One region of the Massilia timonae genome, then DNA from elsewhere that is predicted to be linked to it. Evidence: predicted binding sites of a transcription regulator. Region 1 holds the regulator's gene; each other region holds the start of a gene.
The links. Region 1 encodes sigma-54, which starts transcription at its own class of promoters, with help from an activator protein. Its sites were predicted from a motif close to TGGCANGNAANCTGCTTT; they were not measured.
Positions count from the first base shown of each region.

Region 2: a site for sigma-54 is predicted at 1,702-1,719, ahead of LO55_RS03465 (PEP-CTERM sorting domain-containing protein). Genes of this name have one in related genera too.
Region 3: a site for sigma-54 is predicted at 1,188-1,205, ahead of LO55_RS05680 (TldD/PmbA family protein). Genes of this name have one in related genera too.
Region 4: a site for sigma-54 is predicted at 1,978-1,995, ahead of LO55_RS03600 (TorF family putative porin). Genes of this name have one in related genera too.

Region 1 covers NZ_JRYB01000001.1:1,140,639-1,143,830, forward strand. The annotation lists gene LO55_RS05025 (enoyl-CoA hydratase/isomerase family protein) at 1-11, opposite strand, end outside; gene hpf (ribosome hibernation-promoting factor, HPF/YfiA family) at 135-494, opposite strand; gene LO55_RS05035 (RNA polymerase factor sigma-54) at 570-2,045, opposite strand; gene lptB (LPS export ABC transporter ATP-binding protein) at 2,057-2,809, opposite strand; gene lptA (lipopolysaccharide transport periplasmic protein LptA) at 2,821-3,192, opposite strand, start outside.
Region 2 covers NZ_JRYB01000001.1:773,728-776,919, reverse strand. The annotation lists gene LO55_RS03470 (septal ring lytic transglycosylase RlpA family protein) at 1-767, shown strand, start outside; gene LO55_RS03465 (PEP-CTERM sorting domain-containing protein) at 858-1,652, opposite strand; gene LO55_RS03460 (SPOR domain-containing protein) at 1,872-2,615, opposite strand; gene LO55_RS03455 (type III pantothenate kinase) at 2,609-3,192, opposite strand, start outside.
Region 3 covers NZ_JRYB01000001.1:1,289,190-1,292,381, reverse strand. The annotation lists gene LO55_RS05690 (S1C family serine protease) at 1-113, opposite strand, end outside; gene LO55_RS05685 (class I SAM-dependent methyltransferase) at 235-1,020, opposite strand; gene LO55_RS05680 (TldD/PmbA family protein) at 1,350-2,984, shown strand; gene LO55_RS05675 (TldD/PmbA family protein) at 2,998-3,192, shown strand, end outside.
Region 4 covers NZ_JRYB01000001.1:805,750-808,941, forward strand. The annotation lists gene amt (ammonium transporter) at 1-806, opposite strand, end outside; gene glnK (P-II family nitrogen regulator) at 821-1,159, opposite strand; gene LO55_RS03600 (TorF family putative porin) at 1,179-1,913, opposite strand; partial or broken gene LO55_RS26930 (accessory factor UbiK family protein) at 2,165-2,392, shown strand; gene LO55_RS03610 (adenosylcobalamin-dependent ribonucleoside-diphosphate reductase) at 2,590-3,192, shown strand, end outside.

The DNA.
Region 1 (3,192 bases):
TGGTCGGTCATGGCGTAATCCGTAATGGAGAGACATGCATTTTACCGAACACACGAAACGCGTCATATCGGGGAGCTGGATGCAAAAAGGGCGTCCCCTCAGACGCCCTTAGCTAGTGTGAGCCCTGCGCCTGATCAGGCGACAGCAGCGTCTTCGCCGCCGTTTTCCGGCAGGCGTTTGATCGAGGTACGGCTATGGTCCTTCAGCATTTGCTTGTGTTTCAGGATCTGTCTGTCCAGCTTATCCATCAGCGTGTCGATCGCGGCGTACAGGTCTTGCGCGACGCTTGCCACGTGCAGGGTCTTGCCCGACACCTGGACGTTGATCTCTGCTTTCTGCCTTTTTTCTTTTTCAGTGAGGTTGTCGACGGCCAGGAAGACGTGGGTGTCGATCACCTGGTCGAAATGGCGAATGATGCGCTCGAGCTTATTCTGAACGTATTCACGGATGGCGGGGGTTACTTCGAGATGATGGCCACTGATTGTGAGGTTCATACACACTCCTTTGAAAAGGTTGCACCGTGTGGACCACACCAACGCGACAAGGCACGACGGGTGTGGACGGCGCAGTTACAAGGACTTGCGGAGGCTTACAGGGGGTATCTTGAGGGCTTCACGGTATTTTGCAACCGTCCGGCGCGCGATGACCATGCCTTGTTCCCCGAGCATCTCCGCGATCTTGCTGTCGGACAATGGGTTCCTAGGGTCTTCTGCTCCTGTCAATTGTGCGATGAGCGCACGGATTGCCGTCGAGGATGCTTCGCCTCCCGCCTCGGTGGCAACGTGGCTGCCGAAGAAATACTTCAACTCAAACATGCCGTGCGGGGTCAGCATGTATTTCTGCGTTGTGACACGAGAAATTGTGCTCTCGTGTAGGCCTAGTGTATCAGCTATCTCACGTAAAACAAGGGGCCGCATGGCAACCGCGCCATGGGAGAAAAAGTTGCGCTGGCGCTCGACGATCGCCTCCGCCACGCGCAGGATGGTGTCGAATCGCTGGCGCATATTCTTGATGAGCCACTTCGCTTCCTGCAGCTGCGCGCCCATCTGCGCTTCGCTCTTGCCCTGCTTGAGGAGGCTCGCGTACAGGCTGTTCACGCGCAGGCGCGGCATCACGTCCGGGTTCAGGGTGACCGCCCAGCCGCTCTTGGAACGGCGCACGATCACGTCCGGCACCACGTAGTCCGACACGTTCGAAGCGAACGCCGCGCCCGGATGCGGATTGCATTGGCGCACCACGGCCTGCACCTCGCGCAAGTCTTCGTCGTCGCAGTCGAGCGCTTTTTTCAGCTTGCTGTACTCGCGCTGGGCGAACCAGCTCAGGTAACCCTCGACGATGGTCAGGGCCATGCGCCGCGTCACCAGCGGCACGCCCGGCATGCGCCGGATCTGCAGCGCCAGGCACTCGGCCGCGCTGCGCGCGCCGACGCCCACCGGGTCCATGCTCTGCACCAGCGCCAGCGCGCAGCGTAATTCGTCGATCTCGATCTCGAGTTCTTGGGGCAGCCTGGCGTGAATCTCGTCGAGCGGCTCTTCCAGGTAGCCGTTGTCGTCCAGCGCATCGATCACCAGCTCGGCCAGCGCACGGTCGCGCGCCGACAGGATGGCTTCGCGCACCTGTTCCATCAGGTGTTCGCGCAGCGTGATGGCGCAGGCTTCCAGTTGCGGGCGGCCGTCCTCGTCCTCGCCGCCGCCGGACGATGGCGCGCCGCCGTCGCTCCAGTCGGCATCGACGCGATCGTTGTCGGCGCCGCCCTCGAACCCCTCGCCCTCCTGCGCCGGCGCACCCTCGCCCTCGGCCTGCTGGCCGGGCGCCGGCGGCGCTTCGCCATTGGCGGGCGCATTGTTGATGGCGCCATCGGCCAGCAGGCGCACCGATCGGTCGAGCGGATCGTCGAGCCGCTCGAGCAAGGGGTTATCGCCCAGTATCTGCTCGATCTCCTGGTGCAGCTCTAGCGTCGACAGTTGCAGCAACCGGATCGACTGCTGCAGTTGCGGCGTAAGCGCGAGGTGCTGCGAAGTGCGAAGTTGCAGGGACTGTTTCATCTAGGCGTCGCTCACATGCGGAAGTGTTCACCCAGGTACACGCGGCGCACCGACTCGTCGGCGATGATGTCGTCAGGACGGCCGGAGGCAAGCACCGCGCCCTGGTTGATGATGTAGGCGCGGTCGCAGATGCCGAGCGTCTCGCGCACGTTGTGGTCGGTGATCAAAACACCGATCCGGCGCTCCTTCAGGAAGCGCACGATGCGCTGGATCTCGATCACGGCGATCGGGTCGACGCCGGCGAACGGTTCGTCGAGCAGCACGAAGCGCGGATTGGTCGCCAGCGCGCGCGCGATTTCCACGCGGCGACGCTCGCCGCCCGACAGCGACAGCGCCGGATTCTCGCGCAGCTTCTCGATCTGCAGGTCGGCCAGCAGGGTGTCGAGGCGCTCGTTGATCTGGTCTTTCGACAGCGGCTTGCCGTTGTCCTTCTGCAGCTCGAGCACGGCGCGGATGTTCTCTTCCACCGTCAGCTTGCGGAACACCGAAGCCTCTTGCGGCAGGTAGGACAGGCCCAGTACGGCGCGGCGGTGGATCGGCAGGCTGGTGATGTCGGTGCCGTTGATGTCGATCGAGCCGGCGTCCGACGGCACCAGGCCGACGATCATGTAGAACGACGTCGTCTTGCCGGCGCCGTTCGGGCCCAGCAAGCCGACCACTTCACCGCATTCGACCTGCAGCGACACGTCGCGCACCACCAGGCGCTTGCCATAGCTTTTCTGCAGGCCCTTGACGACCAGGGTGCTGCGATCGCCCAGCTCCATCGGAATCGCCGTCATTGGACGCCTCCGGCGGGTGCGCGCTTGGGCGCCAGGATCAGGGTGCCGCGCCCGCCGCCGGCGACGCTCTTGCCGCTTTCGTCGTTGCGCACCGTGGCCACTTCCTTGCGGTTGTCGTAGGAAATGAAGGGGCCGGTGATCTGGTTGGTCATGCGCGCGCCTTCCAGTTCGCGCACGACGGCGTTGGAATACAGGCGCACCAGTTCCGACCGCTCGTCGTACTCGATGCGCTCGGCCTGGCCGTCGACCCACAGGTCGGGACCGCCGTCACGCTTCTGGCGGAAAGTGGCGACCTTGCCGCCGGCAGCGGTGAGGGTCACGCTCATATAGCCTTCCGGGCTTTCCTTGACCAGGGCGCGGTCGGACTT
Region 2 (3,192 bases), 370 kb from region 1:
AGCCCTTCAACAAATGGACCAGCCGTCCCTACACGGTGCTGGGCAAGACCTATACGCCGCTGGGAAATGACGAGCGGTACAGCGCGCGCGGCGTCAGCACCTGGTATGGCGTCAAGTTCCACGGCCAGCGCACGGCGTCCGGAGAACTGTACGATATGTACAAGATGACGGCCGCGCATCCGACGCTGCCGATCCCGTCCTATGTGCGCGTGACCAGCCTCGACACCGGCAATTCGGTGGTGGTGCGCATCAACGACCGCGGCCCCTTCCATTCCAGCCGCATCATCGACGTCTCGTACACGGCGGCGCTCAAGCTCGGGCTGCTGGGCAAGGGCAGCCATGAAGTCGAGATCGAGCGCCTGTTCCCGGGCGATCCGATCGTCCCGCCGGCGCAGATCGCGGCCGCGCGCCGCGAGGTCGCGTCGATCGCGCAATCGGCGCCGCCCGAGATCGAGGCGCTGATGCTGGAAGACCGGATTCATTCCGACAGCGCGGCGCTGGTGAGCCAGGCCGAGCCGGTGTCCGCGCCCGCGCCGGCCGGTCGCTTCTTCATCCAGCTCGGCGCCTATGGCCGCGCCGGCACCGCCGAGGCGATGGGCGAAAAGATCGCCGATGCCGGCGTCGAGCTGGGCAAGCTCGAAGTGGTCAAGGTGGGTTCCCTGAATCGCCTGTACGGCGGCCCGTACGCCAGCCGCGCCGAAGCGATGGAAGCCATGCGTGCGCTGCCGTCCAGCCTCGGCTTCAAGCCGATCGTGGTCCAGCGCTGATCGCCCCCTCGTCGAACGCGGCGCGCTGAACCTCCGCGCCATGAAAAATGGCCGGCGAACCGGCCATTTCTTCGAGCGGAAAAGAAGCGCTTATGCCTGTGCGGCGGTGCGGCGGCGGCGCAGGAAGCCGATGGCGGCCAGGCCGGCGCCGGCCAGCAGGACGCTCGACGGTTCAGGCACTTCGCCCGGCTCTTCGGTCGGCTCTTCCACTTTGGTGTAGTCGAGCAGGAGCTCGGAGTTGGTGAGCATCAGGTCGCCGAGCACTTTCAGCTTGAACGTCAGTTGGCCATCGTTCAGCAGCGCATCGATGATGGACTGGTTCGTCACGGTGCCGCTGATGGTGAACTCACCGGTGTACGCCTTCTTCACGGTCGTCGTCGTGGTCGTGGTATCCGAATATTGCGAGTGCGATTGTTTGCAGATGAAGAAGAACCATTTCGTGCATTTTTGGCCGTCGTAAATTTCCTGGAAGCTCGACGGGGAGGTATAGCTCGACTCGAAGAGCTGGGTGCTTCCGCTTCCGAGCAGGAAGTCGCCGAACCACAGGGCGGCGCTCTCTTGTTCACCGGTATAGGTATGGGTATTGGTGACCGTCACATCGCGGGTGCTCTTGCCATTCTTGACCTTGCCGTACTCGCCTTCGTCGCGGTCGCTGGTCGAGGTCAGTTTCATCAGTTCGCCATCGTCCTTGAAGGAGAACGAATACGACAGGCTATTGAAGGTATATTTTTCTGGCAGCGGCGTATCGTTGATGAAAGCGACTTTGTAGCTGCCCTGATCCAGCATCCCGTTGGCCAGCGAGCCGTTCAGCGAAATGGGTGCAGCGGCAGCGGTGGTCGACAGCGTGGCGGCGGCGAGCAGCAAGGCGGTGATGATCTGTTTCATGGTTTCCCCTCGGAACGTCAAATTATATTGGAACAACTTAATTTGATATAGAGCAAATAGTGTGCCAAGGATATAAGTGTTTGTTTTGGTTAATTAAAATTTCTTGAGGAAAATTAAGTGTAAAGATATTCGACAGCTTGCGGGTGGTCAACTGCGCACACAGCATAAAAAAAGCGCGCCATGTGGCGCGCTGGATGGATGCGATACACGACCGCGACGTTATTCGCAGTTGCGCAAGTCGGCGCCGGAGAAGTTGCCGATGAGCGTGGAAAGCCGACTGCGCGCACCGGCATCGATCGCCCGGTACTGGTAGGCGGGGCGCATGACTTGCGGGCCACGCGGCAGCACCCGCACACCGCGCACACCCTGGCGCTGCAGTTGCGCCACCAGCTTCTGGGCCGCGCTGTCGGTCTTGAACACGCCCAGCGAGATCGCCCAGCGCAGCGGCGAGTCGCCCTGCATGATGTAAAAATTCTCGACACCGCGTTCCTTGAGCTCGGCGGCGCGGCGCTGGGCGCCTTCGCGGCCGCCGTTGGGAGGCAGGTAGACCAGGCGGCTGGTCACTTCCTGGAAGGGGACGTCGACCCGCGACTGGCGCGCAGCGAGGTCCAGGCTGGCCACCCGGGTTTCGAAACGGCGGGCGTCGGCGGCGCTGAAGGGACCGGCCTGGACGCAGGCGATCAGGCCCGGCGCCACGGCGGCCGGCGGCGCCGGCTCCGGCGAGGGCGCGGCGGCGGATGGCTCGGCGCGGGCTTCGGCGTCGCCGGCTTCCATGGCCTCGGCCTCGTCCAGCGCGCGCTTGGCCTCGACCGCCGTCAGTTGCGTGATGCGTTCGGGCGCCAGCTGGTTGTTCAGCCGGCCTGGCTCGCGCTCACCGGCGCCGGGCTGGCCCAGCATGCCCTGGCCATACGCCAGCAAGGCCGCGTTCGCGGCCAGCAGCGCCCAGAATACGAATTTCAACACCGTGCTTCCCCCTCTCTCCAGGCGGTCGCCGCCTGCAGGCCGACCAGCACGATATTATCGACCACCCTGTGCGCGACCTTGAGCGCGGGCGCGATGGTCGGCGCCGCGCCGCCCGAGACGATGCAGGAAGAGGCGCCATGTCCGGCCACGGCGCGCTCGATGGCGCCGGCCTGGGCCGACAGCACGCCGGAGAGAATCGCGTCGTTGGTATTGTCGCCAAACAGCGCCGGCACGGCGCCAGGGACTACCTGCGGCAGCTGCGCCGTGTTGCTGGCCAGGCTGGACGCCATCAGCGCCAGGCCGGGCAGGATCATGCCGCCCACGAACAGGCCGTCGGCGCTCACCGCGTCGACCGTGGTCGCGGTGCCGCAGGTGGCGACGATCAGGTTCTGCCTGGGCGCCAGGGCGCGCGCGCCGATGGCGGCGGCGAAGCGGTCGCAGCCCAGGCGGCCGGGGTCGCGGTAGCCGTTGCGCAGGCCGGCGCGCTCCACGCTGGAGGCGAACCATTCGACCTCGATCCCGGCCGGCAGCAGGGCCGCGATGCGCCCGGCCAGCTGTGGGCCGGCGACGTTCGACA
Region 3 (3,192 bases), 150 kb from region 1:
GGAGCGGGAGCAGGCATGGCCTGGACCTCGGGCGGCACGGTGTCCTGGGCGTGCGCGGCGCCGCAGGCGCCAAGGAGGAGGGCGGCCAGGCGCAATGTCGGCAGAGTCTTCATGGTTTCCTTCGAATGGACGGTTCAGGATGCATCCCGAAGAATAACCACACGCGGCGCAAAAGGAAATACGGGAATCGTCGCGAAGGAATACCGGCCTTCCTTCGCGACGTGGCGCTTATGCCTACTGCTTGACGAACTTGAGCGTCATGCGGTCGCTCTCGCCGATGGCGAGGTACTTCTCGCGGTCCTTGTCCTTGTTGGCCAGCACCGGCGGCAGGGTCCACACGCCTTTTTCATGGTCGGCGGTATCCTTCGGATTGGCGTTCACCTCCGACTTGGCGGCCAGCTTGAAGCCGGCGCGTTCGGCCATGCGGATCACGTATGCCTCGTGCATATAGCCGCTCGAGGCCTTGGCGTCCTGCTCCATCTTCGCCGGCAGGCGGTGCTCGACCACGCCCAGCACGCCGCCCGGCTTCAAGACCTTGTGCGCTTCCTTCAGCACGGTGAGCACGGCGTCGTCGCCATTGCCCAGCCAGTTGTGCAGGTTGCGGAAGGTGACCACCATGTCGACGCTGTTCGGCGCGCCCAGCGCGATGTTGCCCGGTGGCGCGAACTGGACTGGGGTCACCTTGCCGTACACGGCGCCATTGGCCGCCAGCCTGTCGCGGAAGGCCTTGCCGCCGCGGCTCTCGGCGTCCGGCACGGCGCCATACAGCTTGCCCTGGTCGCGCAGGTAGGGCGCCAGGATCTCGGTGTACCAGCCGCCGCCCGGTGACAGCTCGATCACCGTCATGTTCGGCTTGATGCCGAAGAAGGTCAGGGTTTCGTAAGGATGGCGATAGGTGTCGCGGGCCTTGTTGGCGGCGGCGCGGTGTTCGCCGGCGATGGCGGATTTCAGGGCGTCGTCCGCGTGCGCGGCGCCGGCAAGGCCGGTTGCCAGCATCGCGGCCAGGATCAGTCGTTTCATCGTGCGAGGTCTCCTTGGTGGGTGGGACGGCAGGCGGTTCGCCGCCGTCAGCCCGAGGATGATCGAACAGGCAACCTCCATAGTCAAGCGTTCGCCGTATATGCATATGCGTGGAATATTCATTGTACTGACAGTGCCTTGCACAGGCAGAGAACATTGCATTGAGGTGGCACAAAGATTGCCTATTCAAAACGTTAAGTCGATGCTATCGTTGAGAGGTTTGCCGCGTGGCACACAGGCAAATCCAAAACAATAGCGATGTACATACAAGAGCGGCGCCGAGCTGTTTGCGGAACCGCTGCCCGGAAGTAGGTCATTCAGGAGAACACATGGAACGCCGTACCTTTCTCAATCTCAGCAGCCTGGCCGCCGCCTCGATGCTGTTGCCATTCGGTCGCGCGATCGCTGCCGAGGAACTGGTCAGCACGATGCCCGTCGCCGCCAAGAAGGCCCTGGCCGACGTCGCGCTGAACGCCGCCACCAAGGCCGGCGCCAGCTACGCCGACGTGCGCATCGGACGCTATCTCAACCAGTTCATCACCACCCGCGACCTGAACGTCGAGAACGTGGCCAATACCGAATCGGCCGGCGTCGGCGTGCGTGTCATCGTGAACGGCGCCTACGGCTTCGCCGCGACCTCGGACATGTCGAACGACGGCATCGCCAACGCGGCGCGCCAGGCGGTGGCGATCGCGAAAGCGAACGCCAGGCTGCAGACCGAACCGGTGCAGCTTGCACCAGTCAAGGGCGTCGGTGAGGTTTCGTGGAGCACGCCGTACACCAAGGACTGGCGCACGGTGCCGATCGCGGAGAAGACCGACATGCTGATCGCCGCCAACAAGGCGGGCATGGAAGGCGGCGCCAACTTCATGCGCACGATGCTGTTCCAGGTGAACCAGCAGAAGTACTTCGCGTCGACCGACGGCTCGTATATCGACCAGGACGTGCATCGCCTGTGGGCGCCGCTGTCGGCCACCGCGGTCGACAAGGCCACCGGCAAGTTCCGCTCGCGCGACGGCCTGAGCTCCCCGGTGGGCAAGGGCTATGAATACTTCGACGCCCGTCCCGAGCACAAGATCAAGGCCGCCGGCGGCGTCGCCACGCTGTACACCGAGACCTACGACATCGTCGAGGACGCGCGCGCCGCGGGCCGCGACGCCAAGCGCAAGCTGACCGCCAAGTCGGTCCAGCCGGGCAAGTACGACCTGATGCTGTCGCCGGAACACCTGTGGCTGACCATCCACGAAAACGTCGGCCACCCGACCGAGCTCGATCGCGTGCTGGGCTACGAGGCCAACTACGCCGGCACCAGCTTCGCCACGGTCGACAAGCTGAAGTCGAAGAGCTTCAAGTACGGCGCCCCGATCGTCAACATCTTCGCCGACAAGACCACCCCGGGTTCGCTGGGCGCGATCGGCTACGACGACGAAGGCGTCAAGACCAAGCGCTGGGACATCATCAAGGACGGCATCCTGGTCAACTTCCAGGCCACGCGCGACCAGGCCCACATCATCGGCGAGAAGGAATCGCACGGCTGCTCGTACGCGGACGGCTGGAACACGGTGCAATTCCAGCGCATGCCGAACGTGTCGCTGGCGCCGGGCAAGGCCAGGCTGACCCCGGACGAGATGGTCAAGGGCATCAAGAAGGGCATCTATATCATCGGCGACGGCTCGTTCTCGATCGACCAGCAGCGCTACAACTCGCAGTTCGGCGGCCAGCTGTTCTTCGAGATCAAGGACGGCAAGATCGGCCAGATGCTGGAAGACGTGGCCTACCAGTCGAACACCCAGGAATTCTGGGGCGGCTGCAGCGCGATCTGCGACGAGCGCGACTGGCGCATGGGCGGCTCCTTCTTCGACGGCAAGGGACAGCCGCCGCAGATCAGCATCGTCTCGCACGGTTCGTCGACCGCGCGCTTCAACGGCATCAACGTGATCAACACCGCTCGCAAGATCGGCTAAGGCAGGGACGCACATGAGCATCTTGACCCAGGAACAAACCAGGAAGATCAGCGATCGCGTGATGTCGCTGACCAAGGCCGACGAGTGCATCGTCAACATCGAAGGCAGCACCATCGGCAACATCCGCTTCGCCCGCAACGCCGTCTCGACCGCCGGCCTGGCCGACGACACCCGCGTGCAGGTGCAGGTCGCATTCGGCAAGAAGCAG
Region 4 (3,192 bases), 330 kb from region 1:
GCGTTGAAGCCGAACCAGCCGACCCACAGCAGCGAGGCGCCGACCATCGTCATCGGCAGCGAGTGCGGGGCCATCGATTCCTTGCCGTAGCCGACGCGCTTGCCGATCACGTAGGCGCCGACCAGGCCGGCGACCGCGGAATTGATGTGCACCACGGTGCCGCCCGCGAAGTCGAGCGCGCCCTGCTGCCACAGGTAGCCGGCGCCGGCGGTGACGGTGGCCAGCGAGGCGGCGTCGGTGATCGCGTCAGGGCCGGCCCAGAACCAGACCATGTGCGCCATCGGCAGGTAGGCGAAGGTGAACCAGATCACCACGAAGGCCAGCACCGCCGCGAAGCGCGCGCGCTCGGCGAAGGAACCGACGATCAGCGCGCAGGTGATGGCGGCGAAGGTGCCCTGGAAGGCGACGAAGATGAACTCGGGGATCATCACCTCCTTGGTGAAGGTGGCGCCCATCGAGAACGTGCCGGCGACCGGGTCCCAGATGCCTTGCAGGAAGGCGCGGTCGAAGCCGCCGATGAAGGCATTACCGGAAGTGAAAGCAAGTGAGTAGCCGTACAGGCACCACAACACGATGATCAGCGAAAACACCATCATGACCTGCATCAGGACCGACAACATGTTCTTGGCGCGCACCATGCCGCCGTAGAACAGCGCCAGGCCCGGGATCACCATCATGATCACCAGCAGCGTGGCGACGAACATCCAGGCGGTATCCCCCTTGTTGATGGACGGCGCCGCCATGGCCGGGAGGGCCAGGCCCAGGCCCAGCATGGCGGTCAGGATTTTTGTCGTTATATGCTTCATGAACACTTTCCTTCTTACAGTGCGTCGTTGCCGGTCTCGCCGGTGCGGATACGGATGACCTGGTTCAGGTCGGCCACGAAGATCTTGCCGTCACCGATCTTGCCGGTGCGGGCGGCGCCCTGGATCGCGTCGATCACCTGGTCGACGACGGCATCGTCGACGGCGGCTTCGATCTTGATCTTGGGCAGGAAGTCGACGACGTACTCGGCGCCACGGTACAGCTCGGTGTGACCCTTCTGGCGACCGAAACCCTTCACTTCGGTCACCGTCATGCCTTGTACGTTGATTTCCGACAGCGCTTCACGCACCTCGTCGAGCTTGAAGGGCTTGATGATGGCGGTAATCATTTTCATGGTATTGCCTCTTTTGCTATCAAAAAGTTTTTGACACGGACAGCACGGCGGCTGACTTGCCCAGGTTCTTGCCTTCCGGACTCAGGTAGGCGTCGGTATTCGCCTTGTGCCAGGCCAGGGCCACGGTGGCGACCCCGAAGTCCTTCGTCACGCCGACCTTGTAGTCGGTGTACGACGCCGGGCTGTTGTTCTTCACGCGCTGGCGGCCGACGTGCAGGTTCAACAGGAAGCCGTTGCCGACGTCGATGTCGGCGCCCACGTCCAGGTAACCGCTGCGCTTGCTGTCGGCGGTGCCAAACAGATTGGTCGTCGAGTGCGAATACTTGATATACGCGGGCCCGAAGCCGAGCTTGCCGTAAATTTCAAACGTATTTGCGTTCGGATCCAGGCTGTTATCCGGATACCAGTAATACAGGCCGCCGACGTCGTAGCTGACCTCGTCGGTCAACTGGCCACGCTTGCCGGCATACACATCCCATTCAATATTGCCGTCGCCACCCAGGTCTTTCGTCCACTTGATGGTGGAGAGCCAGGTGCCTACGTAAAAGCCGGTTGGGCTGTGCACGTAGTCGACGCCGCCGGACAGCGCGGGGTCGGAATCGGTTTGCGACAGGCCGCGGTAACGGTAGTCGCTGGTGAGGGCCACGTTGTAGCTCACCTGATGTTCGGCGGGTTGTTCCTGTGCCATGGCCGGGACGCTGGTGAAAGCCAGAATCGCCAGACTGATTGCGTTGATTTTTGCATTGCACTTCATGACAAACCCCCTTTGACAGTTACTGCGTTTGGAATCCTTTTTTCATGCGTTATTCCTCTTTCATTTAGCAGGATGTGTGCCAGCTCATAAAAGCGCGCAAAATGGCCTTGTTTTTTTGGTAAACACGCCTCACATACGATTTGCTTCAATACAACCGAGCGCGAGCGGCGTCCGCCGTGTTGCGTGACGCACCAAATCAGGCTCGTTTGCACCGACTTGGTGCATACAACCCGGCAGAAAGGGATAGGGACATGAACAACAGCAACTTCTTCAGCGACTTGCAGGGCAAGATCAACCAGGCATTCGAAAGTGGTCCGGCCAAGGACATCGAGCGCAACGTCAAGGCCGCGATGACCTCGGGCTTCGCCAAGCTCGACCTGGTAACGCGCGAGGAATTCGATATCCAGGCCCAGGTGCTTGCCAAGACCCGCGCCAAGCTCGAAGCGCTCGAGCTGCGCGTGATCGAACTCGAAGCCCGCCTCGCTTCCGGCGCCTCCACCTCGGCATCGTCCACGTCGACCACCCCGCCGCCGGGCGCGGCGCCGTCGGCCACGGCGCCGTTCCCGGCCCAGCCCGAAGATCCGACCATCGTGCTGCCGCCGCATCTCGACAAATCGGGCGATACGCCGATCAACAAACCCTGATGGCGGGTGCATTCATGGATAGGGCGACCGGCATGAATGCACCAGAAGCACCAGCCGGCGCCCTGCCCGCGCAGGAAGTGTCGCTGGACGTGCTGCGCGAAAAATACGCGCGCGGCGACGAACGCACGATCGGGGACGTGCAGCGGCGCATCGCACGCGCCCTGGCCGCCCTCGAGCCGGCAACGCAGCGCGCCGAATGGGAGCGCCGTTACCTGGAGGCCCAGCAGCAGGGCTTCATTCCCGCCGGCCGGATCGCCTCCGCCGCCGGCCTTGGCCTGTCGGCCACCCTCATCAACTGTTTCGTCCAGCCGGTGGGCGACTCGATCTCCGGCGCCAGCGACGGCCTGCCCGGCATCTATACCGCGCTCAGCGAAGCCGCCGAGACCATGTGCCGCGGCGGCGGGGTCGGCTACGATTTTTCCGCGATCCGCCCGCTGGGCAGCAAGGTGGCCGGCACCGCCTCGCGCGCTTCCGGCCCGGTGTCGTACATGGAAGTGTTCGACGCCTCGTGCCGCACGGTGGAGTCGGCCGGCGCCCGGCGCGGCGCCCAGATGGGCGTGCTGCGCATCGACCATCCCGACATCGAGCGCTTCATCGCGGCCAAGGACACGGGCCGTCTCACCAACTTCAATATC